Regions from separate parts of the Paenarthrobacter sp. YIM B13468 genome, predicted to be linked through region 3. Evidence: riboswitches for the same ligand, from Rfam matches in the RefSeq annotation. Region 3 holds a riboswitch; each other region holds the start of a gene.

The links. A riboswitch is a leader RNA that binds a small molecule or an ion and turns the genes downstream of it on or off. The one in region 3 is predicted to bind S-adenosylmethionine.
Region 1: linked by a shared signal. The riboswitch ahead of ACFX4T_RS00800 (aminotransferase class V-fold PLP-dependent enzyme) and the one ahead of ACFX4T_RS18860 (DUF1737 domain-containing protein) in region 3 are both predicted to bind S-adenosylmethionine.
Region 2: linked by a shared signal. The riboswitch ahead of ACFX4T_RS17475 (hypothetical protein) and the one ahead of ACFX4T_RS18860 (DUF1737 domain-containing protein) in region 3 are both predicted to bind S-adenosylmethionine.

The regions. Positions count from the first base shown of each region.
Region 1 is NZ_JBHZPI010000001.1:173,789-183,728, reverse strand. It holds gene ACFX4T_RS00825 (sigma-70 family RNA polymerase sigma factor) at 1-763, opposite strand, end outside; gene ACFX4T_RS00820 (DoxX family membrane protein) at 956-1,471, shown strand; gene aroA (3-phosphoshikimate 1-carboxyvinyltransferase) at 1,478-2,866, shown strand; gene rsgA (ribosome small subunit-dependent GTPase A) at 2,869-3,984, shown strand; gene hisN (histidinol-phosphatase) at 4,039-4,851, shown strand; SAM riboswitch class IV at 5,033-5,146, shown strand; gene ACFX4T_RS00800 (aminotransferase class V-fold PLP-dependent enzyme) at 5,178-6,587, shown strand; gene ACFX4T_RS00795 (class I SAM-dependent methyltransferase) at 6,784-7,539, shown strand; gene ACFX4T_RS00790 (metal-dependent transcriptional regulator) at 7,549-8,262, shown strand; gene ACFX4T_RS00785 (MFS transporter) at 8,309-9,757, opposite strand; gene ACFX4T_RS00780 (hypothetical protein) at 9,852-9,940, shown strand, end outside.
Region 2 is NZ_JBHZPI010000019.1:17,444-27,383, forward strand. It holds gene ACFX4T_RS17450 (LOG family protein) at 1-544, shown strand, start outside; gene ACFX4T_RS17455 (matrixin family metalloprotease) at 563-1,477, opposite strand; gene ACFX4T_RS17460 (matrixin family metalloprotease) at 1,595-2,431, opposite strand; gene ACFX4T_RS17465 (VIT1/CCC1 transporter family protein) at 2,552-3,715, opposite strand; gene ACFX4T_RS17470 (hypothetical protein) at 3,994-4,188, shown strand; gene ACFX4T_RS17475 (hypothetical protein) at 4,201-4,500, opposite strand; SAM riboswitch class IV at 4,516-4,635, opposite strand; gene ACFX4T_RS17480 (sodium:solute symporter) at 4,836-6,377, opposite strand; gene ACFX4T_RS17485 (helix-turn-helix domain-containing protein) at 6,644-7,219, shown strand; gene ACFX4T_RS17490 (DUF559 domain-containing protein) at 7,313-8,155, opposite strand; gene ACFX4T_RS17495 (amino acid transporter) at 8,435-9,940, opposite strand, start outside.
Region 3 is NZ_JBHZPI010000021.1:72,330-82,269, reverse strand. It holds gene ACFX4T_RS18870 (aromatic amino acid ammonia-lyase) at 1-1,173, opposite strand, end outside; gene ACFX4T_RS18865 (NtaA/DmoA family FMN-dependent monooxygenase) at 1,176-2,504, opposite strand; SAM riboswitch class IV at 2,671-2,782, shown strand; gene ACFX4T_RS18860 (DUF1737 domain-containing protein) at 2,797-3,063, shown strand; gene ACFX4T_RS18855 (rhodanese-like domain-containing protein) at 3,060-3,470, shown strand; gene ACFX4T_RS18850 (O-succinylhomoserine sulfhydrylase) at 3,471-4,679, shown strand; gene ACFX4T_RS18845 (hypothetical protein) at 4,690-5,286, shown strand; gene ACFX4T_RS18840 (glutamate--cysteine ligase) at 5,283-6,497, opposite strand; gene ACFX4T_RS18835 (UDP-N-acetylglucosamine 1-carboxyvinyltransferase) at 6,606-8,129, opposite strand; gene ACFX4T_RS18830 (energy-coupling factor transporter transmembrane protein EcfT) at 8,224-9,018, opposite strand; gene ACFX4T_RS18825 (ABC transporter ATP-binding protein) at 9,015-9,940, opposite strand, start outside.

The DNA.
Region 1 (9,940 bases), on a different contig from region 3:
TGTGGGCCTTGAAGCCCCGTTCTGCGGCGTAATCCGCCAGCATGTCCCTCAGCATCTTGCGGCCGCGGTGCAACCGCGACATGACTGTGCCGATCGGGGTGTTCATGATTTCGGAAATCTGCTTGTAGGCATATCCCTCGACGTCGGCGAAGTACACAGCCAACCGGAATTCCTCCGGAATGGCCTGCAACGCGCTCTTGACGTCGGAATCGGGCAGGTGGTCCAAGGCTTCAGCCTCTGCGGATCGCAACCCGGACGAGGTGTGCGACTCAGCTTTTGCCAACTGCCAATCCTCAATCGTGTCCGAGTTGGACTGCAGCGGTTCGCGCTGCCGCTTCCGATAGAGGTTGATGTAGGTATTCGTCAGGATCCGGTATAGCCAGGCCTTGAGGTTGGTCCCCGGCTTGTACTGGTGGAAAGCCGAAAACGCCTTGGTGTAAGCCTCTTGGACGAGGTCTTCGGCATCGGAGGGATTCCGCGCCATCCTCATTGCCGCTGAATACAGCTGGTCCACGTACTGCATGGCGTCGCGCTCGAAGCGCTCCCGCCGCTGTTCGGGAGTTTCCGTGGCGAGATCGACGTCGGCCGGTGCCGATGCGTCTGCTGCGCCGTCCTCCGCGGACGGATCGGCTGCTTCGTACATGGCCGCTGCGGCCGGTTCAATGGTGCTCATCGTTGCCAAGTCTACTGTCAGCTTCCGGGAATCCGGCTGCGCAGGATACCCGGGCTCCAGGAGACCCACACGGTCCCTAACCAAGGTCAAAAAACCAACTCCGTTCAGCGAAGCGGCAACGCCTTGCCGCGGCCCGGTCTTCACCGTTCCTCTTGTTCACAACGGCAGCCGCTGGGTAAATATTCCGCAAAGATGCAAGACTAGAGCAGACTGCACCCCTTGAACACAGCACGTATTGAATATCGTCATGAATATCGTGGCAAGCCATCCAGGAGGCAAGACATGTCTGTTATCCGTTTTCTCGCGCGGCCGATGCTCGCGTCCAGCTTCGTCATTGCAGGTCTGGACAAGCTCAAGAACGCGGACGACACTGCGAAGCAACTGTCGCCGGTCCTTCGCCGTGCATCGGAGTCACTGCCCTTCCCGACAGATGAGAAGGTCCTTGCCCGCGTTATCGGCGGCGCACAACTGGGTGCAGGCGCCCTGCTCGGCCTCGGCAAGTTCTCCCGCTTCGCGGCAACGGTTCTGGCATTGACGTCGGCACTGAACTCCTACGTGGAGTGGCGCTCAGCCGACATCAGCACCAAGGACGGCCGGAGCGCACGCCGGGCCCAACTCCTGAAGAACATTTCCCTTACCGGCGGCGTTTTGTTGGCCTCTGTCGATACTGAAGGCCGCCCCAGCCTCGCATGGCGGGCCGAACACCTGGCTGCCGACGCCAGGAAGGTCACGGGCAAGCAGCTCAAGCGGGCAGACAAAGCAGTACGCAAGGCCGTTGACAACGCAGTTGGAGCATAAGGAAGCATGACAGGTACCACCGCATCAAACACGGGTCCAACACACTCAGTCGACACCCTGCCCCTTTGGGCGGCTCCGTACGCCACCAAGCCAGTGGATGCCACAGTGACGGTGCCGGGCTCAAAATCGCTCACCAACCGTTTCCTGGTCCTTGCAGCATTGGCCGACGGCCCTTCCCGGCTGCGAGCCCCCCTTCATTCCCGCGATTCCGTGCTGATGATTCAGGCGCTCAGGCAACTGGGCGCCACCGTTACCGAGGTACCCGGCGACGGCGATTATGGACCGGACCTTGAGATCACGCCCATGGATCCTTCAGCTTCGGGTGCGGCGACTTCCATCGATTGCGGCCTTGCCGGTACGGTCATGCGCTTCGTTCCACCTTTAGCTGCGCTACGCAATGGTCCAACCATGTTCGACGGCGATCCCCATGCCCGGAAGCGGCCCATGGGGACCATCATCGAAGCACTGCTCGCTCTCGGAGTTCCTGTCGCCACCGAAGGCGGCAGGACGCCGTCGGCCCTTCCCTTCTCGGTGGATGGCACTGGCGAGGTTCGGGGTGGCCACCTGGTGATCGATGCCAGCGCATCGTCCCAGTTCGTCTCGGCCTTGCTGCTGGTGGGCGCCCGGTTCACCGAAGGCCTTCATCTGGAACACGTCGGCAAGCCGGTTCCCAGCCTGGACCACATCAATATGACCGTGGCCGTCCTTCGTGGAGTCGGCGTCAAGGTGGACGATTCGGTGCCCAACCACTGGCGAGTGGCGCCTGGCCCCATTCATGCCTTCGATCAGCGGATCGAACAGGACCTTTCCAACGCCGGCCCGTTCCTTGCCGCAGCCCTCGCAACCCACGGTACCGTCCGGATCCCCAACTGGCCCACCGAAACCACCCAGGTGGGTGACCTGTGGCGTACCATCCTGGTTGAGATGGGTGCCACCGTGACGCTCGAAAACGGTACGCTCACGGTGAAGGGTGGCCCGGAAATCCGAGGCGCCGACTTCGACGAAACCAGTGAGCTCGCGCCCACGGTCGCTGCGCTGTGCGCACTGGCTACAGGTCCTTCACGGCTGACCGGCATCGCGCACCTTCGTGGCCACGAAACCGATCGACTCGCCGCGCTGGCCGCTGAAATCAATCGGCTCGGCGGAGACGCGGAAGAAACAGCTGACGGCCTGATTATCCGCCCTGCCACCCTGCATCCAGGCGTCGTCCACAGCTACGCCGACCACCGCATGGCTACAGCGGGCGCTATCTTGGGGCTCGCCGTTCAGGGCGTTCAGGTGGAGGATATCGCCACCACGTCCAAGACGATGCCCGAATTTCCCCAGATGTGGGAGGCCATGCTGCAGCAGGGCACAGGCGACGATGAAACCGTCACCAGTGAGGCCAGCAACTGACCATGGGCCGCGACGCAAGCTCCTGGGACGAATCCGACGTCCGGATCCGTCCGAACAAAAAAGGATCAAGGCCCCGCACCAAGGACCGCCCCAGTCATGATGACGCGGTCATCGGCCGGATCATCACGGTGGACCGCGGGCGATACACCGCCATCGTTGGGGAAGACTCCTCTGATGAACGCATTATCATCGCTGCACGCGCGCGTGAACTCCGACGAAACCCTGTTGTTCCCGGCGATTTTGTCGCTTTGGTGGGCGATGTATCGGGAGAGCCGGATACCCTTGCCCGACTGGTCCGCATACAGGAGCGCAGGACGCTGCTCCGGCGCAGCGCTGATGATACCGACCCCATCGAAAGAGTGGTGGTGGCCAACGCAGACCAACTTGTGGTGGTGGTCGCCGCGGCCAATCCGGAGCCCCGAACCGGCTTTATCGATCGCGCCTTGGTTGCAGCCTACGACGCCGGTATCGAGCCCCTGCTGCTCGTCACCAAAGCAGACGTCAAGGACCCTGCCGAGCTGTTGTCCAACTATCTCAGCCTGGACTTTCCCATCATCATCAGCCGTACGGCAGACGATGAAGCGTCCGGCATTGACGCCCGCTCTGACGACGGACTGTCAGCGCGGCTGGACAGCCGCGCCGTTGCCGAATTGCGGGCCCACCTTGATGGAAAAGTGACTGTCATGCTGGGCCATTCGGGCGTCGGCAAGTCCACCATGGTTAATGCCCTCACAGGAGCCGAGCGTGCTACCGGTGGTGTCAACGCCGTCACCGGGCGGGGCCGGCACACGTCGTCGTCGGCGTTGGCCCTGAAGCTGGCAGACGCACCTCCCGGTAGCTGGATCATCGATACACCCGGTATCCGCTCCTTCGGCCTGGCACACGTGGACCCCGACCGCATCCTGCATTCCTTCCCCGATTTGGAACCTGGCACCGAAACTTGCGACCGCGGTTGCAAGCACGATGCCAGCGCCATTAATTGCGGACTTGACGGGTGGGTGAACGAGGGACATGCCGGTCCTTCCGGAGTGGCCCGCTTGTCTTCGCTCCGGCGACTGCTGGGCGCGGACCCGCGGTTGGAAGCGAAAGAGACCAAGGAACTCGGTACCGTCAACTAAGTGTCGGTGCACCACGATCCAACTGCAGGGAACGTTTCACGATAGTTTGGTGGCATGACCCAACCCGTTTCCAGCTACAACGACGACCTGCGACTGGCCCACGTGCTGGCGGATTCCGTGGACGCCCAAACCATGGACCGCTTCAAGGCCTTGGATCTGCAGATCGAGACCAAGCCTGACCTCACGCCCGTGACGGATGCCGACAAGGCTGCGGAAGAAGCCATCCGTGGCCAATTGTCGCGTTCCCGCCCCCGTGACGCCGTCCTCGGCGAGGAGTTCGGCAGCAGCGGCCACGGCTCCCGGCGTTGGATCATCGACCCCATCGACGGAACCAAGAACTTCGTTCGGGGCGTTCCCGTGTGGGCCACCCTGATTGCACTCGTTGACGAAGGCGAGCCGGTCGTTGGGGTTGTCAGCGCTCCCGCGCTGGGCAAGCGTTGGTGGGCAGCAAAGGACATGGGCGCCTATATGGGCCGCTCACTGGCTTCAGCCACCCGGCTCAAGGTGTCAAACGTGTCGCGGTTGGCGGATGCCTCAATGTCATATTCCAGCCTCTCCGGTTGGAAGGAACGCGGCAATCTGGACGAATTCCTGGGGCTGACGGAAGACATCTGGCGCACGCGCGCCTACGGCGACTTCTGGTCCTATTGCCTGGTTGCCGAGGGGGCTGTGGATATCGCCTGCGAGCCAGAGTTGAATCTTTACGATATGGCAGCACTCGTTCCCATTGTGACGGAAGCCGGCGGCCGGTTCACCTCGTTGGAAGGCGAGGACGGCCCCTTCGGCGGCAACGCCCTGGCCACCAACTCCATCCTGCATTCAGAGGTCCTCAAGCGGCTCAACCCTGCCCTGGATGACCTCCTCTGACCCAGCAGCACCAACAAGCAAACAGGCTTTGCACAGAATTTTCGACGGCGGGTGCCTCCTTTTCGGGGCATCCGCCGACTTTTCTTCGCCCAAAGCCCAGTTTGAAGACCCTTCGTAACAATGTGCTTAACAAAGCGGGCGACTTTGGAACAGGCCAGAGGCGTGACCTAACCTCTTTACAGGTCACGAGTGCCAGCGCTAAACCCCGGTTTGCTGGCCGGCAACCCTCCATTCGCGGTGGGGTGCCCCGGGTGACGACCCGGCCGGTCCGGAACGGATGCGGCAAGCGCGGATCCCCGTAGGGGGTCCCTCCTGAGTGAGGTCCCATGAGCACTGCTACGTTCAACTCCACCGATCTGACGTCCCTTGTGGTCGAAGAAGCAAGGCACGAAGCCGCTGCAGGCAGGCCCCTGGCCGCCGTCACAGGTGCAGAGCTGCAAGCTCCCCTGATCCAGGGTGGCCACGTCCGCTACGCCAACCTTGACTACGGAGCATCCGCTCCAGCCTTGACAATCGTTTCTGCGTATCTCAACGAGATCCTCCCCTACTACGCCAGTGTCCACCGCGGCGCGGGCTACGCTTCCCAGATCAGCACCTCGGTCTACGAGAATTCCCGCGACATCGTCCGGGAGTTCGTTGGTGGCCGTCCCGACGATTCCGTGATCTTCACCCGGAACACCACGGACTCACTGAACCTGTTGGCGGGCTGCCTCCCTCAGCTGGACGGAAAGCCAACGGGCGAGGTCCTTTACCTGGACATCGAGCACCATGCCAATCTCCTCCCCTGGCAGGGTGTCCCTCACCGCAGTGTCGTAGCTGCTTCGACACTGACAGCTACCGTGGCCAAGCTCCGCGAGGAACTCAGCCAAGGCGGCGTGTCACTGCTGGCGGTCACGGGGGCCTCGAACGTGACCGGTGAAATCCTGCCGATCGCGGAGCTCGCGGCACTTGCGCACGAATACGGAGCCCGGATTGTGGTGGACGCCGCTCAGCTTGCCCCCCACCGCCGCATCGACATCGCCGCAGCAGACGTCGACTACATCGTGTTCTCCGGGCACAAGCTCTACGCTCCGTTCGGCGCCGGTGTTGTTGTGGGTCGTCCTGACTGGCTTGACGCCGGCACTCCCCACCTTGCTGGCGGTGGCGCCGTTCGTGAAGCCCGCTTGGACTCGGTCAGCTGGGCTTCCGGTCCTGCACGCCATGAGGGCGGCTCCCCCAACGTCCTCGGCGCGGCAACACTGGCCCGTGCGACGCAGGTGCTCGCCGACTTGGATCAAGAGGCCTGGCACGCCCATGAAGCTGCCATCCGCTCATACCTCGTACAGGGACTTGAAGCAATCGACGGCGTGACCGTTCACCGGATCTTCAGCGACTCCGAGGACACCATCGGCGTGGTCAACTTCTCCGTGGAAGGATTCGACGCCGGGCTGGTCGCCGCCTACCTCGCCGCCGAACACGGCGTAGGACTTCGTGACGGGCGCTTCTGCGCCCATCCCCTCCTCAAGCGGCTCGGCCTCCCTTCGGGCTCTCTGCGAGCCAGCTTCGGCGTAGGCTCGCGTCTGGAGGATGCCACACGACTGCTCGCTGGTATCGAAGAACTCAAGCGCACGGGTCTCGGTTGGGACTATGTAGTGGATGAGGGCCGATGGGTACCGGCCAATGACCACCGCACCTATCCGGAATGGGCACCAAACACCCCGGGCACCGCAGGGGCTGCACCCTGCACGATCGACTAAACACTGCCACAGTTTGGTCAGCGGTGCCTTGGCCCAGGCCGGGATCATCATTGTCGCCCGTGCGGTAAATTCGTAGGGTAAATGGCGTTCGCGGTAAAGGAGTCAGTGCGTGGCCGTGCGTTCCCCTCGGGATTCCGGCGGAAGTGTTTCCGGCAGCCTTCTTTCCAGCAGCGCTGGCAGGCCGGGTGGTCCCAAGCTGCATGCCACGCGACGCCACGAACTGGGCCAGAGCTTCCAGGACGGCGGCGAACACTACGATCGGGTTCGGCCCGGATATCCCACAGACTCAGTGGATTGGCTTCTTCCTCCTGGAGCGAAATCCGCAGCTGATATTGGTGCAGGCACAGGAAAATTCACGGCGTTGCTCGTGGAACGCGGCCTGCAAGTGGTCGCCGTCGATCCTTCCACAGACATGCTGGAGCAACTTCGAAAGTCCTATCCCGGCGTTGAGGTGTTGGAGGGTACAGCCGAGGCCACGGGGCTGGGGGACTCAGCATTCGACGTCGTCAGCGTTGCCCAAGCATGGCATTGGTGTGACCCGATGAAAGCCAGCAAAGAGATTGCCCGGATCCTCCGTCCCTATGGAGTCCTTGGCCTCATTTGGAACCAGCTGGACACTTCCGTGCCCTGGGTTCACAGGTTGTCACGAATCATGCACGCCGGAGATGTGCACAAGCCCGGTTTCCGGCCAGTTATCGGACCGGAATTCACGGACTTGGAGAGCCATCTCACCAGCTGGGAGGACGCGGTGTCACCGGAGGACATCATGGAGCTCACAAAATCGCGCAGCTACTACCTCCGCGCAAATGAAGCCACCCGCGCAAAGGTCATGGGAAACCTGGAGTGGTACCTCTACGATCATCTCGGCCATACCCCAGGCCAACTAGTTGGGTTGCCGTACCTAACGACCACCTGGCGGGCACGCAAGATCCACGGCGTCCCGCCACGGTAGGCTTGGTGTGTGAAGACCAGTACGCCCTCCTCCTCGATCGAGGACTACGTTAAGGTCATCTACTCCTATACGGAGTGGCAGGACAAACCCATTACGTCCTCGCAGCTTGCCCTGCGGCTTGGCGTTGCCAATTCCTCGGTGTCTGAAATGGTCCGCAAACTCAAGGACCAAGGCTTGGTGGACCACCAACCCTACAGTGCCATCAGGCTGACTCCGGAGGGCATGCGACTGGCGCTGTCCATGGTCCGGCGGCACCGCCTGATTGAGACTTACCTCGTTGACGAACTCGGTTACAGCTGGGACGAAGTCCATGATGAAGCTGAGATGTTGGAACACGCGGTGTCCGATACCTTCATCGAGCGCATGGCCGCCAAGCTTGGCCATCCCCTCCGGGATCCTCACGGCGACCCGATTCCCTCGGCTGACGGATCGGTGGAACTCCCTCACGCGTACCGCATGATCGAGTTGGACGAAGGCCACTCAGGCCGCATCACCCGAATCAGCGACGAAAATCCAGATCTTCTTCGCTATCTCGCGTCGGAAGAGATCACCTTGGATGCTCCTGTGGAGGTGGTGGGGCGCAAACCATTCGGCGGAGCCTTGGTGGTCCGGATTGGCAGCGGACCCCAGCGGCGCGAATTCGATCTCGCGGACGAAGTTACAGCGGCACTTTGGGTCCAAAGCGCCGAAGTCCACGAAGGCTGCGTGCTTCCCGCGCGCTGACTGTGCTGCGCTGACTGTGCCGCGTTGACTATGCACAGTGCATCGGCTAGCTGTGCTGGTCGGCCGACCCGCCGTCGTCGGACGCGGTATCCGGGGCGCTGTCAGCGGTAACTGCCGCTTCGGTAAGCGGGTTACGGATCCCGACGGCGGACGCCACGCCCCCGACAACGAACAGGGCCGCTGTGACAATCAAGGCGTTGTACAAGCCCTCCCGTGTAAACACCGGACCAACGATCAGGCCGGCAAAGGCAATGCAGATCAGACCTGCGATACGTGCCACGGCATTGTTTACCGCGGAGCTGATCCCTGCCTCCTCTTGCGGTACCGCGCCTAGAATTGCGGCGGTGAGTGGCGCAACGAGAGTGGTAAGTCCCACGCCGAAGACGATCTGCCCCGGCAACACTTGGGTCCAGTAATTCAGAGGCTCCTGGATGGAGAGGGACATCAGAAAGCCCACACCGCATAACAGCGGCCCCACTGTCATGAACCATCGAGGACCATACTTTCCAGCCAGCCCACCGAAGTAGGACGCAGTCAGCATCAGGATGACGGTCGCCGGAAGCAGGGCGATTCCCGCTATGGTAGCCCCCATGCCCCCAACCTGCTGGAGATAGATGCCCAGGACAAAGAATCCTAGCGATATCCCACCGTAAATCGCGAGCGTTGCAAGGTTGCCCCAACCAAAGTTCCTTATGGCAAACAGCCTCAACGGCAACATCGGCTCCCTGGTCCTGGCCTCGTGGACCAGGAACAACACCATCGCCATGGCACCGACTAGGAGCGGCAGCCATACCTGGACGCTCATCCAACCCATCCGGCCCTGTTCAATGAATGCATAGACGGGACCACCTAGCCCAATCATGGCCAGCACGGCACCGAGGTAGTCGATTCGCTTGCTCTTGTCCCTGGCCGCATCCGAGGCGCGAAGACCTGCGAGCATGGGCCAGATAGCGACAGCAGGTATGACGTTGATGAAGAAAATAACCCGCCACGACAGCAGGTCCACGGAGACTCCGCCAATCAGTGGTGCCACGATGGCAGCGGCGCTCGTCCATCCGGACCATTGGCCTATGGCTTTGGACTGGGAGGGGCCAGAAAACGACGTAATGATCATGGCCAACGAACTGGGCACAAGGAGGGCGCCTGCGATACCTTGAAGCGCACGGGATACCACCAGGACCTCCCCGTTCCATGCCAGGCCGCACATCACCGAGGTCAGCGCAAAGCCCGCCAGCCCCCATTGGAGGATCCGCGCCCGCCCAAAATGGTCCGACAATGAACCGGCCACAAGGATGAGGGCCCCGAGGGTCAACAGATAGGCATCCACCACCCATTGCTGGATGACCAGGCCACCGCCGAGTTCGCGCCCGATGGCCGGCAATGCGAGGTTCACCACGAAGCCGTCCAGGATGGCGATAAAGGAAGCCACAATAGCCACCACGAGCACGCGCTTTTGAAGGGGCGTTCTCGGCAGCAAGGCCGCTGCGTCCGTCATGTGGACAGCTTACGCGGCATTCGTCCATGGCGAAGTCCCGTATCGTTAAACAGTGATTAGTAGACGTGACGCAGCATTGGCCCTTGATATCTCCATGGAAATGGCCCAGCGCCACGGCATCCCGTCACGGCTGTCAGAAGCGGAACTTCGTAGCCTCCAGGACAATCCACCAGCCTGGCTGGT
Region 2 (9,940 bases), on a different contig from region 3:
CGGCGGTGGCCCCGGCGCGATGGAAGCGGCCAACATGGGCGCCTACCTCAGCGGACTGCCCGACGCCGATTCCACCGCAGCGCTGGAAACGCTGGCTTCCATACCGGGGTTCAGGCCCTCGGTGACGGCTTGGGCGCGGCGAGCAGCCGCCGTCGTCGAACGTTACCCAGAAGGCGCAGCGACGCTGGGCATACCCACCTGGTTCTACGGCCACGAACCACCAAACCTGTTCGCCACCCACATCGCCAAGTACTTCGCCAACGCGATCCGGGAAGCGATCCTCCTCGAGCTATGCAACGGCGGGATCGTGTTCCTGCCCGGTTCTGCCGGAACCGTGCAGGAGATCTTCCAGGACGCCTGCGAAAACTATTACGGAGCCCCCGAAACCATCACTCCCATGGTCCTGGTAGGCCGCGACCATTGGGAACACACCTACCCGGCATGGGCGATGCTGCGGAGCCTCGCGGCCGGGAGGCCCATGGCAGACAGGATTTTCCTGGTGGATACTGTGGAGGACGCGCTCGCAGTGGTGGCCGCGGGCTAGAAGTCCTTGCTGCGCGGGCTAGAAGTCTTTGCTGCAGGGACCCGAGCCGAGCTGGGCAAGGCCCGTCTTGTCCCCGGCGGCGTATTCGCGAACCCACGAGGCTTGGTCGTACATCAGCTGGCGGGGGTCATCCACATGGTCCAAACCTAGAACGTGTCCGAGTTCGTGCATGATCACGGCCGTGCCCACTTCCTTGCCCTGGGGTGAGTCCATGATCCCGGCAAACTGCGGTGCATCCAACGATACCGAGCCGGTCACGTAGGCCTTATAGCCGTTGCTGAGGCCGATGGAGGAACTTCCGCCCAAGCCCACTGTTTGTCCGGTCAGCCGCGGCACCTGCTCCGGCGTGGTCCAGGCAATCAGCACAGGCGCCCAGCGGTCACCGTAGGTGGTGGGCTGGTAGCCGGCCCTGTTGCTCGTGGGGATTTCGGACGTCGGACCGTCATAAATGAACTGCAGTCCGGAGGCGAGGCTGGCCTGCCGAACGGCGTCCTCCACCATGGAATACCAGCTCGTTGGGGCCAGATCTGCGTTGACCACGTAGTGGATCGGCCTGCAAGGGGAGTATGCCAGGGGAGTTCCGTCCTCCTTGACGGCCAGGAATTTGTAGGAAGTGCTGGTCCGCTGCAACGGCGCCGGCGTGCCCAGGGGTGCGTCGGCTTCCTCGAAGCCGGGCAGCGGATCCTGACGTTGGCCAAAGGGAACCAGCCCGGGCCGCGGCGCTTGGCTCTGCGTCGTGGAATCGGACCAGAACTGTTGCAGCTCGCCGCTGAAATATGCGCCGGCGCAGACCAAACCGAGAACGCCGAACAGGAACAGGATGGCCGCGATGCTGCTGTGCTTGATGGGGGGCCGGGGCGGCGGCTTGGCGTGCTGCTGGTAAGGCGGCGGGGGATAGGGGTCTGGCCACTCTGGCGACCCATAAGGTTCCATCGAACCCCCTCACGGGACGGCCCACTCGGACGGTGGGGCGCCGCCGTCGGCCGCTTCCGTCAGGATAGAGCCCATGGGGCCGCGAGTCCATGGCGATTCATGAGAAGCCGCGTTGCTTCAGATGTCCTTGCGGCAAGGAGCCGAGGCCAGGAGGTGAAGACCGTTCAGGTCGCCAGCAGCCAATCCGTCAGGAGCGCCGATCTCCGGGTACATCAGCTGAACCGGATCATCGACATGATCCAGACCCATGACGTGCCCCAGTTCGTGCTGCATGACTGCCAGCACGTAGTCCGAACCGCCTTCCTCGGCCAGAAGCTCAGCCACTTGCGGGGTGTCGAGCTCCAGGCTGCCCGTGATGTAGCTCTTGGGACCATTGTTGAGTGAGTACATGGTGCTGCCGCCCGTACCGATGACGGTGTCAGCCAGCGCCGGAGCCGTCTCGGGCGTGGTCCACGAAATCAGCAAGGGTGCCCACCGGTCACCGTACTTGGACGGTTGGTACGGTTCGCGTTTTGCGGTAGGCAACTCATCGGTGCTGCCATCGTTGATGAACTGGATTCCGGATGCCGCGGAGATATTGGCGATTGCGGTGGCAAGCAGGGCATCCGTACCCTCCGGTGCGGTAGCGGCATTCACGACGTAGTGCAGGGGACGGCACGGTGAGTACCCAACCGGAGTGCCGTCGTCGTTGGTTGCCAGGAACTTGTACGAATCGCTGGCGCTGGCTGGGGGCGGCGGCGATGCCAGCGGGGCGTCCGCCTCGTCGATTCCTGGAGGCGGCGCGTCCAGGGCCCGGGCCGGGGTCTGCTGGATCGGCGCGCTTTTGGGCGAATTGGGCAGGGCCACACCCGGAAACAGCCCGATGATTCGCGGATCGCCGTGGAGCAAACCGCTGACAAGGACAGCCACGACGGCGGCGACACCAGCCATGAGGACGCCGCGAAGAATTCGCAGCATTGTGCCCGCACGACGGTGTTTTGGCGCGCGCAACGGCGGCTGCTCCGAATCCACGGTTCTCCATTCCCTACGCCCCGGTCACGCGGGGCTGCGCGGAGGACGAACCAACATTACCGCCTAGACGATCAACGTTCCGAACGCGAGGCCAAGCCCATAAGTGGCGGCCGCGGCACCCAGGCCGATCGCCAGCTGCCGGAAGCCACGGCTCAGCGGTGAGGTCCCGGACAACAGCCCGACGACGGCGCCAGTCGCCAGGAGCGCGATGCCTACCAGAACACCGGCTACTGTCAGTGCCGCCACACCCGTCATGCCGAAAATAAACGGAAGGATCGGCACGATCGCACCCGAGGCGAAAAAGCAGAAGCTGGACATCGCAGCGCCCCAGGCAGAGCCGACTGTTTCGTGGTCATCGGCGGGCTGCTCCTTCTCGGGTTGCAAGGAGAGGCTGGGATCGCAGTCGCAGCTGAAGAGTCCCATGCGCTCGGCGGCGCGGTGCTCGGCGGCCTCGCGGGTCATGCCGCGGGCCAAGTACACCAGCACGAGCTCATTGTGTTCGATGTCCAAAGAAGGGGCCGCTGTGAGGGTAGCCTGCGTGGGCAGCGTGGCGTTAAGCAACTCCCGTTGCGAGCGGACCGAAACGTACTCGCCGGCACCCATGGACAGGGCCCCGGCCAGCAATCCGGCAACACCGCTCATAAGGACCACCGGGCTGGGAACGCCCGTTGCGGCCATGCCCATGACCAGTGAAAGGTTGCTCACCAGGCCGTCGTTGGCCCCAAAAACAGCGGCGCGGAAGGTACCGGAGAGCCTGTTGCGTCCACGGGTGGCCAGGCCCCTGACAACTTCTTCGTGGATTTGTTCGTCGGCAACCATGGCCGGAGTCGCGGCAGGTTCTGCACCGTAGGGGGAACGGCCTTCCGCTCGCTGGGCCAGGGCGAGCACGAACACCGAGCCGAAGTGCCGGGCCAGGAAGCCAAGTAGCTGGCTCCGGGTGGACGCCCCCTTCGGCATTCCAGCGTGCTCTCCGAGGAGCTTCAGCCAGTGTGCCTCATGCCTTCCTTCTGCCTCGGCCAAGGCGAGCAGGATCTGGCGTTCTTCGCCGTCACGACGTTGGGCGAGTTCCCGGTAGACGGCGGCTTCGGCTCGCTCGTCGGCCAGGTATTGACGCCAGCGCCTGATGTCCGCGGACGTGGGCGGGACCGGTTGGGGCGGTGTTCCGGATCCGGGGGCGGGGTCCGGAGCGGGGCTCGACGAACCGTGGGATTCCTGGTGCTTCTGCACTTTTTCTCCTGTGCTGGGTGGGGTAGTTGCGGCCCCATTGCACGCCCACTGTACCGCTTATTGGCGCGGATTTTTGGCCGGTATTCCTTAGTTGGAATGTTCGGCATGCCTTAATTTGCGAAGCTGCAATCCTCTGCTTCGAGCCTTTCCTTGGGTCCATGTTGGCCGCTGCCTTGACCCTCTTCAGGCACAGTGCTCAGATGGAAGGACAGGGGCGGGGGCCCTCCCCGCACTCGGTCAGCAGGCTGCTTGCCAGCCCACCAGACGGAGGTTGCAGCATGGACACCACCGAACCGCACGCCAACCACCCGGAACGGGAGACCATCGAGTCAGACCCCGCCTACGACTACAGCGAAGACCAGGAAGTCGACGAACCCTGGGTGGAGGAAATCGACGTCCCTGAAGACGACGAGCGGGTTGTCCCCCTGGATGAAACCGAAGAATTCCGCGGGGAAGAAGACGAAGAATTCTAGGACTCTTTTCTTCTAGGCAGGGCCCTCCTCATCCAAGGTGAAATGCCGCTCCAGTCCGGCCGGACGCCCCAGCGCTGCAACAGTCACCGTCAAAGTCCTCGACGATGCACACCACCGCGATGGACGCACAGCCTGGGCAAGAGCACGCGCCAACAGCTGCGCTTCAGGGTGCCGGAACCGGGTCAGGCCACCGTTCAGGAACAGGGTCACAGTCCCACGGACAAGGTCGACGCCGGGAATCACCGGAACGGTGGGCGTCTCGGATTTGGTGGGGGTCGTTTGAGTTGGGCTGACTACACCTTGGTACGGCAAGGACTGCTCCTTTAGGGAGTGCTCTTGCCCGCTCGGTTGTCTCTGGTCCGGGGCGGGCCGCTTCCTCATCCGAACCACCCGTGAACATGGGGTTGGTGTGTGGCCAGTCGGAGCTTTGCGCCACCTCTCTTGAAGCTGGGACCACTGTACTGGAGGAGTGCTGTCCTGAAGAACTGCGGGTGGGTTGTTGTGGGGCCCGGTGTGCGTGCCAAGGGGTGTGGATGGGGCGCAGAGTGGGCCTCGCAGCGCGCGAAGCGGGACGGCAAATGCAACGGCGACGCCGCCCCGGAAAGGGGCGGCGCCGCCGTCGAACATTACTCGGGGCTGGGCGTCAGCTAGCTGGCGTTGTGGCTGCTGACCGGGTGGGCCTCCAGCGGCAGTTCTTCCGAGACTGCCCCGGCCACGCGCTTGTCCCAGGCGGCCCGGACTTCGGGTTCGGTGGGCGGCGTGAGGAGGGAGATCACGACATAGGCCACGAACGAGGCCGCCAGGCCGTAGTAGATGGGTTCGTTGGCGTAGACGCCATCGACGCTCGGAATGACTCCAATCGCGAACAGAATCAACAGTGCCAGGGTCAATACAGAGCCCACTGCCATGGACCATGCAGCGGCGATACCGGTTCCGCGCTTCCACACCAGGCCGCCGAGAATCGCGACGAGGAGGCCGCCCACCAGGATGTCGTAGGCAATGGTGAGGGCAACAACCACGTCCTGCGCGGCCATGGAGATCACCACTGCAACGATGCCCAGGCCCAGAACCCAGTAGCGGTTGGCTTTGACGTCGTGCTCAGGGTTTTCGGTGTCGTCGGTGTTGATGCTCTTGCCGAACCAGCTGGCGACGAACGGAACAACATCTGCGCGAGCCACCGTGGCGGCGGCGATCAGGGCACCTGAAGCGGTGGACATCATGGCTGCAACAGCTGCGGCCATGACCAGGCCGCCAATGCCGATGGGCAGGATGTGCGTTGCCACTTCGGCGTACACCACGTCCTTGCCGAGGTTGGCGACATCGATGTTGGGGAGCGCCACCCGGGCGGCCAGGCCGATCAAGGCACCGGCTACACCGTAAAGGATGCAGTAAACGCCGGCGGTCGCTCCACCCCAGCGTGCAACCTTTGGAGTCTTGGCCGTGAAGACGCGCTGCCAGATGTCTTGGCCGATCAGGAGTCCAAGGGTGTAAACGACGAAGTACGTGATGATCGTCTGGACACCGATGCCGTCGATCTGGAAGAAGCTCGCACCGACGCGCTCACGGATACCATCGAGTCCTCCGGCCGCGTTCATGACGAAGGGGAGCATCAGGAAGAAGATGCCTACGGTCTTGATGATGAACTGGACCTGGTCGGCCAGCGTGATGGACCACATGCCACCGATGGTCGAGTAAACAAGCACAATTGCACCGCCGACGGCGATCGCCATCCAGCGTTCCCAGTCGAAGAGGACTACGAAGATGGTGGCGTATGCGCCGGTGGACGTGGCACAGAGCATGAGGGTGTAGGCGAGCATCACGATTCCGGAGGTCTGCGTGGCCTTGCTGCCGTAGCGAAGGCTCAGCATTTGGGAAACCGTATAGATCTTCAGGCGCTGGATGGTGCCAGCAAAGAGCAAGCTCAGCAGGAGGACGCCGGAGCCGATTGCGACTACCAGCCACATCCCTGAGATGCCGAACTTGTAGCCCAAGCCGACGCCGCCGACCGTGGATGCGCCACCAAGGACAACCGCGGCCATGGTGCCTGTGTAAAGGAAGGGTCCCAGGCGGCGGCCTGCCACCAGGAAGTCGCTGTTGTTCTTGGTGCGGGACTTGCCCCACCAGCCGAATGCAAGCATTGCAAGCAGGTACACCACCACAATGGCGATGTTTATGAACGATGAGTCCATGAGTGGCTCCTTGGAGCTGGTGCACGGAGTTTGGGGGTTTCGACGATACTCCTGGGAAGTGCCGAAGTCTCCGTGCTGATGATGGGAGATTGGGGATCGTGTTGTGCCTCACAGACAACACTTGTTGCCTATGAGGATATGTTGTGATGGGAGTAACAGTCAAGGGGCTTTGGTCATCCTCGGGCTGTTAAGGGCTCCGGAGGCCCGCGGTCCCGCTACTATTGCTGCAATGACAGGGCCCAATGACAGGCCTGAAAGGTTCGTGAATGAAGGCTCTCCCCGTTGAACCAAGCAACGTTCCCGTTGCGATTGGTTCCAGAATCCGCGCAGCCCGCCAGGCGCAGCGGCTCACCATCGAGCAAGTGGCGGACGCGACAGGCCTAACCAAAGGCTTCCTCAGCCGTGTCGAACGCGACCTGACCTCGCCGTCGGTCGCTTCACTTGTAACCCTTTGCCAGGTCTTGTCCGTGTCGGTAGGAGACTTGTTTGCCGCTCCGGAAACGCACCTGACCAGGCGCGACGACGGCCCCCGGATTTCCCTGGGTGGCCAGGGCATTGTGGAGCGCTTGTTAACAGCCCGATCGGAGCGGCGGCTGCAGATCCTTCAGGCCACCATCGAACCGCGGGGTCGTGGTGAAAACGAGCTCTACGCCGTTGACTGCGATGTTGACGTCCTCCATGTGGTGAAGGGACGCATCAAACTGATCCTGACCAACGAGGAGTACGACCTCGAAGAAGGGGACACCCTCTCCTTCCCAGGCAGGGAACCCCATACGTGGGTCAATCCCACGGACGAAACCGTCGAGGTCCTCTGGGTTCTGGTGCCCGCAGCGAGCCGCTAGACCTTCCCGCTGCTCCGCGGTCCGTCCCAGTTGCCCGCCGTTTGCCGTTCGGATTTGGTGAGTGGGCCCTGGAATCCCGTGGCCTGGCCGGGTTCACTGCGTAACGAACCGGGGAGGAGCGTCGCGTGGGAGGCTGAGGACTGCCCGAATTTCTGCAAGCACGCGCTCCGGTTCAAACCAGATGACCTCCGGCGGATACCTCAGCACCAAGAATCCGTTGACCATGGAGGCATTATTCCGTGCAAGGTCATTCCGTAGGGATTTCCTGCTTGAGTGATACGCGAAACCGTCCACTTCCACGATGAGGAAGTCCTCAATGAGAAAGTCGACGCGCCCGATTCCAGGGATCGCTACTTGGGAGTTGAAGGCGATGCCATGAGTGCGAAACAGGTGCTGTGCATCGACCTCCACAATGGACTCCGCACTCAGGTCCAGCTCATTGAGGGCGTCGAGAACAGGCCGCGACCTGTCTCCCCGTAACTGCTCCTTCAGTAGTTCCAATGGCACACCGTGCAAGCGAATCGCCGATGTTGCGATTGCCGTTGATGCGGGTGGTTCCAAGCACGCCATTGCGTGCAGCACGACGTCCTCGACGGCGGCAATGGGGAGAGTGGGATGGGGATCGAACCTGTTGGTTCTGTGTCTGACGAAGCCGAGACCGTGCCCGTGGTTGCAGGCCAAATGGTGGAGATCGGGTGTCTTCCGTAGCCACAGCCCATAAGGCGGGGCGGCGCTGGCGCAGGAGACGTGGGCGTTGTGACGGAGGGCCGCTGCCAACTCTGGTTTGTGTTCCCCAAGCATGAAGACGCCCCGCCGAGGCTGTCGTGCCCCTTGGCTTGAAAGGCGTGCGAGATCCGCGCGCGAGTAGCCTGCGGCCAGCAGTTGCCTGGTTCGGGCAACTCCGCCGATTTTCTGGAGGTACTGGAGGGCATCCATCGGGCCAGTTCACATGCTTCCCGTGTCCCGTGAAATGACCAATTTGCCGTATGTGGGCAACGCCGGATGGACGCCCTCTCCCAGTTCGTGCTCCGAGCCGCCGCGCTCCTCCCCGGTTGCCCCGGATCTCAAACCACCGCCCAAGCGAGGGGCCTGGAAATCCAGGGTTTGCCCGGGGCGTGCCTGGGACAAAAGGGGACGAAGTGGGGAGGAACGAGGCTGGGCGAGAGACCAACCGGGGAGGGGCGCGGCGGCAGGCCGGGAAGCCACGCGGGGCAATCAGCCCACGTGGACCCACGGACGGCGGGTGATGTCCGGCTCAGCCTCACGCAGTACCTCGCGGGTGACCGGCGCGATCTCGCCCTCGCCGAAGAACAGGAACCTGCTGAGGTTGGAGATCGGGTTGCCCTCGGTCCAGCGGAAGTAGATGTGTGGCATGAAACCCGTAACGTCGCGGATGTGAAGCAAGACGGCGGCAAGGGTGTTGGGTACGTTGTTGCTGTGGACTTCCAGGATCTTGAAGCCATGCCGTTTCTTGCCCACTACCTGGAGCTCCTGCTCGAAATCTGAGCTGTCTTCAACAATGATCTCGATGAACACCGCATCGCAATCCAGGGGCAGGTGGTTGGCCTGCTGCGCGTGCTGGAGCTTCTCCCGGTACCGCCCAGCGCTGAGGTGTTTAGGCTCGTGGGCGATGATCCGGACCGGTCCGTCGACGTTGTTCGCAGTGAATTCGAGTGCGGTCTGGTCCATCTTGATATGCGTGGCACGGAGCTCAAAGGCACGCCGGATCCGCGAAATAAAGCTCACTGCCATGATGCCCAGAATGAACAGTGCGGCGATCTTCAGGCCGTCCGGACGCTCGATTGAGTTGACCACGGTGGTGTAGACGAAGACCAAGGAAACCAGCCCGAAGCCGATGAACTGTGCCCGTTGTTTCTTTCGCCGGGCGGAGAGTGTCACAGCGATGGAGGCGGAGGTGATCAGGACGAGTACGCCCGTGGCATAGGCGCCTCCCTGCGCGTTGACGTCGGCTTGGAAAATAATCGTCACGATGAAGGCGATGAGCGTGAAGACCAGGACGAGTGGTCGCAATGCGCGGACCCACGCTGGAGCCATTCCGTAGCGCGGGAGGTACCTGGGGACCAGGTTCAGGAGGCCTGCCATGGCCGAGGCTCCGGCAAACCACAGAATAGCGATGGTACTGACGTCGTACACCGTGCCAAATCCGTCGCCCAGGAACTTGTGGGCGAGGAAAGCCAGGGCCCGCCCATCAGCCTTGCCGCCGGGTTCGAATTCCGCGGCTGGGATCAGCATGACGGTGGTGAAGCTGGATGTTATGAGGAACGAGCTCATGATGATGGCGGCGGTGGTCAGGAGCTTGTGGGCGCCCTTGATCCGACCGGATGGCTTGGCTTCAGTGTCGGAGGGGTCTCCCTTGATCTGCGGCATGACTGCGACGCCGGTCTCGAACCCGGAGAGGCCAAGGGCCAGTCGTGGGAACACCAGCAGCGCAAGGGCAATCATCAGGATGGGATCACCGTGGGATGTGTTCAGTGCGGTCCACCAGTCCGAGATGACCCGGGACTCCGTGAAGACATGGCTGATGGAGACGATGACGACCACAAGGTTCAGTGCCAGGAAGGCGCCAACCAGGACGACGGCCACGTTGATGGCTTCCTTGAATCCGCGCAGGAAGACGATGCCCAGTCCTGCAATGAGGGCCAGCGTGATGACAACCTGCTGGCCTTCCAGGAAGTGCGGAGCAAAGGGGTTCTCAATGAG
Region 3 (9,940 bases):
CGACGAAGCCTCCAGGTGCCCGGCGGCAGCCTCCAGATGCCTGGCCCGGATCACCCGCTGTGGCGGATACAGCTTGGCGATGCGCCGTTCGCTGGCAATCCCCACGTGCGCCAACGCAAGCCGCAGGCCCTCAAAGGAAAGAGCCAGTTGCATCGGTTGGAAGTTCCCGCCAGACACCATTTGCCCGGATTCAATATCAACCAAAGGGTTGTCGCCACGTCCGTTGAGCTCCACGTTCAACGCAGCGCCGAGCTGTGAAACCAGGGAACGAAAAGCGCCATGTGTCTGGGGCGCAGCACGGAATGACAAAGCATCCTGCACCGAGACCTCGGGACGAACGTCCTCCAACCAGCCGCCGCGCAAAAGGTAACGAACCGCGGCGGCCGAGTCCTTCTGCCCGTCCACCGCCTTGCCCGCTTGGATAGTCGGCGAAAACGGGCTGAGGTTCCCGCCGCCGTCGTACCTTGCGATGGCCTCAAGCGAGAGGGACAGCGCGACGTCGGCGAGTTCCGCCAGCTGCTGCAGGCGCACCAAGGCGAGGGTGCCGGCGCCTACGGAGTACGCGTTGGCGCTGACCACTGCAAGGGCCTCACCGGGAGCTAGTCGCAGCGGCTGAAGTCCGGCGTCGGCGAGCGCTTTCGCCCCGGGTACCAGGGTGCCGTCCCCATCGATCGCTTCACCTTCACCGATGGCGACGGCGGCGACGGCGGCGAGCTGGGTGAGGTCCGATGAGCCGACTGAGCCTTCGCGGGGGATGGCGGGAAGAACTCCACGGTTGAGTAGTTCGGCATAGAACTGGGCGGTCTCCGGGCGTACACCAGAGCCGCCACGGCTGAATCCGATGAGCCGGGAGAGGATCACGGCGCGGGCGGAGGGCCGGTCCAGATAGCCGCCCACACCACTGTTGTGGTATCTCACTACTTGGATTTGATAGGCAAGGACCGATTTCTCCTCCACAGCCGTATCGCGTCCGGATCCGAGGAGGGTGTTGAGGCCGTAGACTCTCTGACCTGAGGTCGCAGCGCGCTCCAGCACTTCGCGTGAGCGGCCGATCAAAGACAACGCATCGTGGTTGAGTTTCACGTGAAACGCCGGATTCAAGGCAGCCTGCGCCACGCTTGCAGGGTCCACGGGCGATGTGCCGATCACCAGGGTCCTGGGTTCGGAGGACATCGTCAGAAGTCCAGAAGATTCTGGCGGAAGCCACCGTCGCCGTAACTCTTCCTCAGCAGGCCACGGCGTCGCAGTTCGGGGGTGAGCTTGTCCAACACGCCGTGCACAGTCACGGGGTCTACGAAGCCGGAGAAGAGGAAGCCGTCGCCGCCCACGGCCTCGCCGGTTTCTTGAAGATAGTCCGCGATCTCGGTAACCGTGCCGATAATCGAATCGCCGGCACCACCGCTTCGTGCCTGCAGGATCTGGCGCAGGGTAGACCCCGGAGGCGCTGCCTTGGCGAAGTGCTCCAACGTGCCTTGGTTGCTGTTGGTGCTCAATTCAGGCAACGGCGCATCGAGGTCGAACTGCTTGAAGTCGATCACAGAGAGGTAGGAGATCGAGTTGAGCTGGCTGTCGATATCACGCTGTGTAAGCTCGCGGCGCTGCGCACGCAACTCCTCGGCCTCGGCGGATGAACCAACCACCGTGGGCTTCAGCACGAAAAGGACCTTAACGTCGTCGAGGTTCCTGCCCGCCTTCGCAGCCTCGGCACGGATGGAATCCCGGTAAGCCTTCATGCCGTCAACGCCACGCGCCAAGGCGATCGCCACATCTGCATGCCCACCCGCGAACGCTTTGCCCCGAGGAGAAGCACCGGCCTGGACCAGTACGGGCTCCTCCGGCAGAGGCGCCGTGTTTAGTGGACCCCTGACCTTGAAGAAGTCGCCTTGGTGGTTAATCGGATGCACTTTGGTGTGGTCGGCGAACACGCCCGCCTCAACGTCCTCAAGCACGGCGTCGGGTTCCCAGCTGCGCCAAAGCTGCCGGACGACGTCGACGAATTCTTCCGCCTTCTCATACCGAAGGTCGTGTTCAATCTGCTGATCCAAACCGTAATTCTGTGCTGCGAGGTCACTGCCGGAGGTGACAACGTTCCAGCCGAGCTGCCCCTCGGAGAAGTGCTGCAGCGTGGCCAAGAGCCGGGCGGCTGTGAAAGGCGGATAGAACGATGCGCTGACCGTCGGCACAATTCCAAGGTGCTTGGTGGCGGAAAGAAGGTACGGCACCAGGGCCAATGGATCATGCTTGGGCGCAAAGGAGGCGTGTGCCAGCGAGACCTCGGCGGAGCCGCCATAAGTATCAGGAACAGTGAGGGAGTCCTCGATAATGAAAAGGTCAAGGCCGGATTGCTCGAACGCGCGCACAGCGTCTTGATACAGGGCAGGTTTCTTCCAGTCGTAACCCAGGCTGTAGCCGGGAGTTCCCCATCCCTGGACACCGAAACCGTGCCCCACGAACCATCCAAAATGCAGCATGGACTTGAGTGTAGAACTGCCTTGTCCGTTCACCGCGACCTGATTTCTTGCGAAGTTACAGGGGGTCGTACTGCGTCAATTATGCTCCCGGGGCGTCATATTTGGGCTGCTACTCCAGCACCGGCCGGTTACGCAACATGACGAGCACGTAACCGCCTGCAAGTGCGGGCCGCCACCGCGGGATGCTACTTTTTTCTTGAGTAATGAGCACCAGCGCAAAGCCCTGACTTGCTGGTCGGCAACCCTCTCTCCGGCGGGGTGCCTCAGGTGACTACTCGGCGTATCGACACTTCGAACTGCAAGCGTGACTGAGGAGCACCAGCCAATGCCTGAACCCACTGAAGAAAAACTCTCCTACCGCCTGATTACAGGCCCGGATACCCGTGAATTCTGCGAGCGGATCACCACGGCCCTCGCCGACGGCTACGTGCTCCACGGCAGCCCGGCAGCCACGTTCAACGGCACGGATGTCATCGTGGCGCAGGCGGTCGTCCTGCCCGCTGCCATCGCCAACGCAGACGCCGCCGTCGCGAATGCCGTTGACCAGCTGGAGAACGACGACGACGACGAAGCATTCGAGGGACACGCATGAGTTACGCAGGTGACCTGACCCCGCAGGACGCGTGGGCCAAGCTTGAAGAAGGCGCCATCCTGGTGGACGTCCGCACCGAGGCCGAGTGGGCCCACATCGGCATTCCCGACACGAAGGCCACAGAGAATGATCCCCTGTTCATTCAGTGGAACCTTGCCGGTGGCATCCCCAACTCCCGCTTCATCGAGGACTTGCAGCAGCAGGCACCCGAGGGCGAGGGCGTGGAACTCGTTTTCATCTGCCGCTCAGGCCAGCGCTCCATCTCCGCCGCCATCGCCGCGACGCAGGCCGGGTTCACTGCCTACAACGTGCTTGAGGGCTTCGAAGGTGACCCGGACCGCTACGGCGAACGCACCATCAACGGCTGGAAAAACCGCGGCCTGCCAACGAACCTGGGGAACGACTAAGTGACTTTCAATCCCGATGCCGCCAGCTGGAGCCCTGACACACAGGCAGTACGCGGTGGCCTTGACCGTACCAACTTCCAGGAGACGTCCGAACCCGTTTTCCTGAACTCCGGCTTCGTCTACGAATCCGCTGCAGCCGCCGAACGCGCCTTCACCGGCGAGGACGAACGTTTCGTTTACTCCCGCTACGGCAACCCGTCCGTGGCCACGTTCCAGGAGCGGTTGCGGCTGCTCGAAGGAACCGAGGCATGCTTTGCGACGGCGTCCGGCATGTCTGCGGTCTTCACCGCCTTGGGTGCCCTGCTGGCAGCCGGGGACCGCGTGGTTGCAGCCCGTTCCTTGTTCGGCTCCTGCTTCGTGATCCTCAACGAGATCCTGCCGCGCTGGGGTGTCGAGACGGTATTCGTCGATGGTCCCGACCTCGACCAGTGGCGTGCTGCCCTCTCAGAACCGACCACCGCCGTGTTCTTCGAGTCGCCCTCCAACCCCATGCAGGAAATCGTGGACATCGCCGCCGTCAGCGAGCTTGCGCATGCTGCGGGAGCCACCGTCGTCGTCGACAATGTCTTTGCCACTCCGCTGCTGCAGCGTTGCGGCGAGCTGGGCGCGGACGTGATCGTGTACTCCGGTACCAAGCACATCGATGGCCAGGGGCGTGTCCTGGGCGGTGCGATCCTGGGCACCAAGGAATTCATCGATGGCCCGGTCAAGCAGCTGATGCGCCACACCGGTCCGTCGCTCTCCGCGTTCAACGCCTGGGTGTTGACCAAGGGCCTGGAAACCATTGGCTTGCGCGTGAACCACAGTTCGGCCTCCGCTTTGAAAATCGCGGAATGGCTGGAGCAGCAACCCGCCATCAGCTGGGTCAAGTACCCCTTGCTGAAATCGCACCCTCAGTACGAGCTCGCAGCCAAGCAAATGAAGGCCGGCGGTACCGTGCTGACATTCGAGTTGCTGCCCTCGTCCGGGCGGTCCGCCAAGGACGCCGCGTTCGCGCTGCTGGACGGACTGCGCGTCATCGACATTTCCAACAACCTGGGCGACTCCAAGTCCCTCATCACGCACCCGGCCACCACCACCCACCGGGCCATGGGACCGGAGGGGCGTGCGGCAATCGGCCTTTCAGATGGTGTGGTCCGGTTGTCTGTGGGGCTTGAGGACGTAGACGATCTCATCCTGGATCTGGAGAAGGCCCTCAAACAGGTCTAACCTTCATGCCATGAGCGTGAAGCATCCCTATCGCCGTGCCGGAACGGTCATCGTTGCCGGCACGGCGGTGTGGTTGGCAGGGATCTCACCGGTCTCGCGCGTCTACATCACCCCCGGTGCCGCCGAACGTCTTGGTATGCTCGAGGCCGGGCAGCGTGGCTGGGTTATAGGGCAGCACCTCGCTGCTGCTGGAACCGCCGCGGTGCCGGTGGGATTCGCAGCCTTTGCCCGTCGCCTTCCGGGCGGACGGGCAAAGCGGTGGGCTGTTGCAGCCGCGGCCGCCTTGCTCGCAGGTGCCCCGCTCTTTGTATCCAGTTTGTCGCGTCGGGCCTCGGACCTGGAACGCTTTGCCTACGGCCGCGGATCCAATGCGCCATTCCTGGCCTACTCTGGGCTCCACGTTCTTGCCTTGGCGGCGCTGGGCGGAAGCCTCCTGGCATCCCCCGCCAAACGATGGATCGGAGTCACTGCTGCAGCCAGCGCGCCCATCTACGGCGCCATCCTTGTGGCCAAGAAGGACATCCCGCCTTTCGTGTTCTACCTCGTCGAAGGCTTAGCGGGGGCGTACCTGATGACGTGGGAAGAGACTGACTCAGCAGAAGCCTAGGGCCTGCGGACCCTGGTCAGGATGGGCGCCCGCTCCTTGCGCGAGTCTGCGGTGGCGCCGCGAATCGTCGCCTTCACCGCATGCCCAACCACGGCCCCCAAGGCCTCGTTGCTGGGCGGACTCCCCGGCGGATTTTGGGCGTCGCGTTGCCGATTGTTGAAGCGTTCTGCTGCTTCGCGTTGCTCCCGGGCTCCGTTCCCGCGCTCAAGAATGTCCGAGATTCCGGCCTTCACGAGCTCCAGTTCACCTTGGTCATCCAGGACAGGGCTCAGGTAATCCACCAAAGCCCAGACAACGTCCGCTGCCGGTTGGGGACGGAAGTCGCCGAAGTCCAGAAGGTCTCCGCCAAGTCCCGAATTGCTCGCTTGCCAACTTGCCATCCGGAGCAGGGCTGTCGGCACCGAGGCGGGCTCAACGCCGTCGAGCATTTCCAGGGAAGCGGTCTCAACCAATGCCCTCACCAGCACTGCAATCACGGCTGCGTCCTCCGAACGGAGGCAGACGTCAGCCACCCTGACTTCCACGGTGGGATGGTTGCGGGAGATACGGGCGTCGAAGTAGATCATGCCCTCGTCAAGGAGAACTCCTGTGTCCAGGAGGCGCTGGACCATGCGCCGGTAGGCAGTCAACGAGCCAAAAACGGCCGAAGGCCCGGACGTCGGCCATCGGTTCCAGGCCTGGATCCGATAGCTTTCGAAACCCGTAGGCAGCCCACGCCAGTAGGGGGAATTGGCGCTGAGGGCCGTCAAAACAGCAAGTTTGTCGCGGATGTGGTCAAGGACCACCACGCCCTCTTCAGGTGACTCCACGGCGGTGTGCACGTGGAAACCGCAGGTCAGTTGCTCATGGGCCGTCAACCCAAAGCGTTCAAGCATCACCGCGAAGCGGGGATCCGGGGTGGTATGGGTGTTCTTGGCCAGGGGCGAGGTGGCAATCGCGGCCACCCGGGCGTTGTGCTTCCTGGCGGCGTCGTTGGCCATGGCACGGCCACTCCGGATCTGCTGGAGGAGCTCGGTGTGGGTATGGCACGGACGGGTCTGGGTTTCGATCTGTTCCAGCTTCAGTTCGTGGGTAAGCCCCATCCCGGTTTCAGGCGCCGCTTCCGGTCCTGCCAGCAGCGCATCCGCGAGCAGCGCATCCGCGAGAGCCAGGGGCTCGCCGGTCACAGGATCGACGATGAGTAGCTCTTCCTCCACCCCGAAAGTCCGCATGGCACCATTCTGCTTCATGCGGCATCCCGGATACAGCAACCCGGGGTCACTTACGGCCCATGTGAGGGTCGATTATGGGCTCTAAGTGACCCCGCGTTGCAGGAGGGCCTAGTCCTGGAAGTACTCCACCTTGGCGCCAATGGTGTTCAGCCGCTCGGCCAGGTCCTCATAGCCGCGTTCGATGACGTAGATGTTGCGAAGCTCCGAGGTTCCACGGGCAGCCAGCATCGCCAGGAGCAGGCACGCTGCCGGGCGCAGCGCCGGCGGGCAACCGATCTCCGCGGCCCGCCACTTGGTGGGTCCGTTGACGTAAATCCGGTGCGGGTCCAGGAGTTGGACTTGGGCGCCCAGCTTGTTGAGTTCCGTCAGGTAGATGGCGCGGTTCTCGTAGACCCAGTCGTGGATCATGGTCTGGCCCTCGGCGTTGCCCGCGATCACGGCAAAGAAGGGCAGGTTGTCGATGTTGAGCCCCGGGAACGGCATGGGGTGGATCTTGTCCTGCGGCGCGTGGAGTTCGGAAGGCTTGGTAGTGACATCCACCAAACGCGTCCGCCCATTGCGGGCCATGTATTCGCCTGAGATTTCGAGCTTCTGGCCCATCTGTTCCAGGGTGGCAAGCTCGATTTCCATGAATTCGATGGGAACCCGGCGGATGGTGACCTCGGAGTTCGTTACGATGCCTGCGGTGATCAGGCTCATGGCTTCGATGGGATCCTCGGACGGGAAGTACTCGATCTCCACGTCAATGGCTGACCGGCCAGTGATCTTCAACGTCGTGGTACCGACGCCCTCGATGGTCACACCCAAGCCCTGCAGGTAGAAGCAAAGATCCTGGACCATGTAGTTGGGGCTCGCGTTGCGGATCACCGTGGTGCCCTCGCGGTGTGCGGCAGCCATAATGGCGTTCTCGGTGACGGTGTCGCCACGTTCGGAGAGGACGAAAGATCGGTCCTGCACATCGGCAGGGGGTGCCACCACGGAGTAGAAGCCGGACTTCGCGCCCACCGTGAGCCCGAACTGGCGCAGTGCCTGCATGTGTGGTTCGACGGTGCGCGTCCCGAGGTCGCATCCACCGGCATAGGGAAGCAGGTATTCGTCGGTCTCGTCCAGGAGCGGGCCGAGCAGCATGATGACGCTGCGGGTGCGCCGAGCTGCCTCCACGTCCATTGATTCAAGGTCCAGGACTTCGGGCCTGCGGATACGGAGGTCGCTGCCGTTGAGCCAGGTGCATTCGACGCCGATGGACGTCAGCACCTCCACGATCCGGTTGACTTCCTCAATGCGTGCCAAGCGACGCAGCGTGGTGGTCCCCCGGTTGATCAGGCTTGCACATAGCAGGGCGACACCGGCATTCTTGCTGCTGTTGACGTCCACTTCGCCGGACAGCGTGTGGCCGCCCTCTACCCGGAGGTGGGTCATCTGCGGCTTGCCTACTTTGACGATGGAACGGCCGAAGATGGCCTCCAGTCGTTCGATCATTCTGAGGCTGAGATTCTGCTTGCCCTGCTCCATCCGGGCGATAGCGCTCTGGCTGGTTCCCAGCTCAGAAGCCAGCTGCCCCTGCGTCCAGCCCTTTTCGCTTCGTGCGTCGCGGAGCAGGAGGCCCACATTTTCGGCGGTAGGTTGCGTCATACTCAAGAAATATCACAAATGAGCTAGAAGCGCTGAACAAATCGCTGATTGAGCGGCAAAGATCACAGAGTACCCGCATAGTGCGATATCTTGGCTAACGCCAGACGAAACTCCACGTTCCAGCGCCGACTGCTGTCAGTACCGCAGCGGCAGCGATGACGAGGCCGCCGAGGAGTACCCAGACGTCCAGGAGGGAGTAGGTGGATTCCCGGGCCCACGTTCTCTTCCCGCCGCCGAAACCCCGTGCCTCCATGGTGATGGCCAGCCGGGAGGCCCGCCGGACCGCCTGGACCAGCAGCCCGAAGCTCTGTCCAAGCGTTGCCTTCAGCCGTTGCAGCGGGCTACCCTGCGAACCCACTCCGCGGGCACGCCTGGCCATGCCGATGGTCTGCCATTCCTCAGCCATCAACCCCACCAAGCGCATCGCGGCCAGCGAACCGAGGACAAAGCGGTGTGGCAGCCTTGCCTTCTGTGCCAGCGCATCAGCCAGATCGGTTGGATCTGTGCAGGTCATCAGCAGGATCGCGGGCAGCGCGATCGCCAAGCCGCGCAACATGAAGCCCAGCCCCAGCTGAAGGGAACCTTCGCTGATGGACCAGAGTCCGACGTCGAGCAGTACGGCGCCACTGTCAGCCGCCACGATTGCGGTGCTCCAGCCACCAATCGCTGCAGCGATGATGAGCGGCCAGGCCCGCTGCCATAGAAGCCCCAGCGTGAGGCCGGCCAGCGGGAACAGGGCCAGCTCGGCGACGAGGGCCGTTGAAGCGGATACCCAGTCGATCGACAACGCCAGCACCAGCGAAATAAGGAACACGGACACGAACTTCACCAAGGGGTTGGCCCGCGTGAGGAGAGCCTGGTTGCCGCGCAGGTTCAAGGCGTCCCTCATGCGGCACCGGCTTCCTGGCGGGCTGACTCGCTCTGTGAGTCAGGCACGCGCGGCGTCGCCGGATCCAGCCGGAGCTCCGTGCCGCCAAGGACCGCACTGAATTCTTCGTCATGCGTCACGGACACAACGGCCGTTCCGGCGTCGAGCAGTTCGGACAGGAACGATGCCAACTCTGCCCAGGTGTTGGCGTCCTGGCCGAACGTGGGCTCGTCCAGCACCAGCACCTTAGGATGGGCCGCGAGGACCGTGGCCACTGACAACCGGCGCTTCTCCCCACCGGACAAGGTGTAAGGGTTCGCGTCCACCAAATGCGTGAGCCGCAAACGCTCCACCAATTCATCCACGCGTTCTTCACCGTGCCCCAGATGCTTGGGTCCGAACATCAGCTCGTCCAGGACCTTGCCCGTTACGAACTGGTGCTCCGGTTCCTGGAACACGGTGCCAATGCGCGAAATCAGCTGATCCGCCTTCCACTTGAACGGGTCGATTCCAGCGCCCTCGGAAAGCTCGACGGCGGCACTCACCTTGCCGTCCACTGGCGCCAGAAGTCCGGCCAATGTGAGTGCAAAGGTGGACTTCCCTGCACCGTTCGGACCTGTGATGGTAAGTGCCTGGCCAGCCCGTACTTGTGCACTGATACCCGATTGCACGGGAACGGGTGGGATGGTTTTGAACCGGCGACGGCGAGGCTTCTCACGGGAAACAGCCAGGTCCTGCGCCACGAGGAGGAACTGGGCGGTGGATTCATGGCCGCCCGTTTCCTGAGTTGCGGTCCTGCGGGCGCGAGTAGCCGGAACGTACCCCGGCACCCACACTCCCGCTGCCATCAACATGGTCCGTGCCTCTGTGAGCACCTGATCTGGGGGGCCGTCCAGGAGCACGCCGCCCCCAGCCGAAGGGGGCTGGAGGACCACGATCCTGT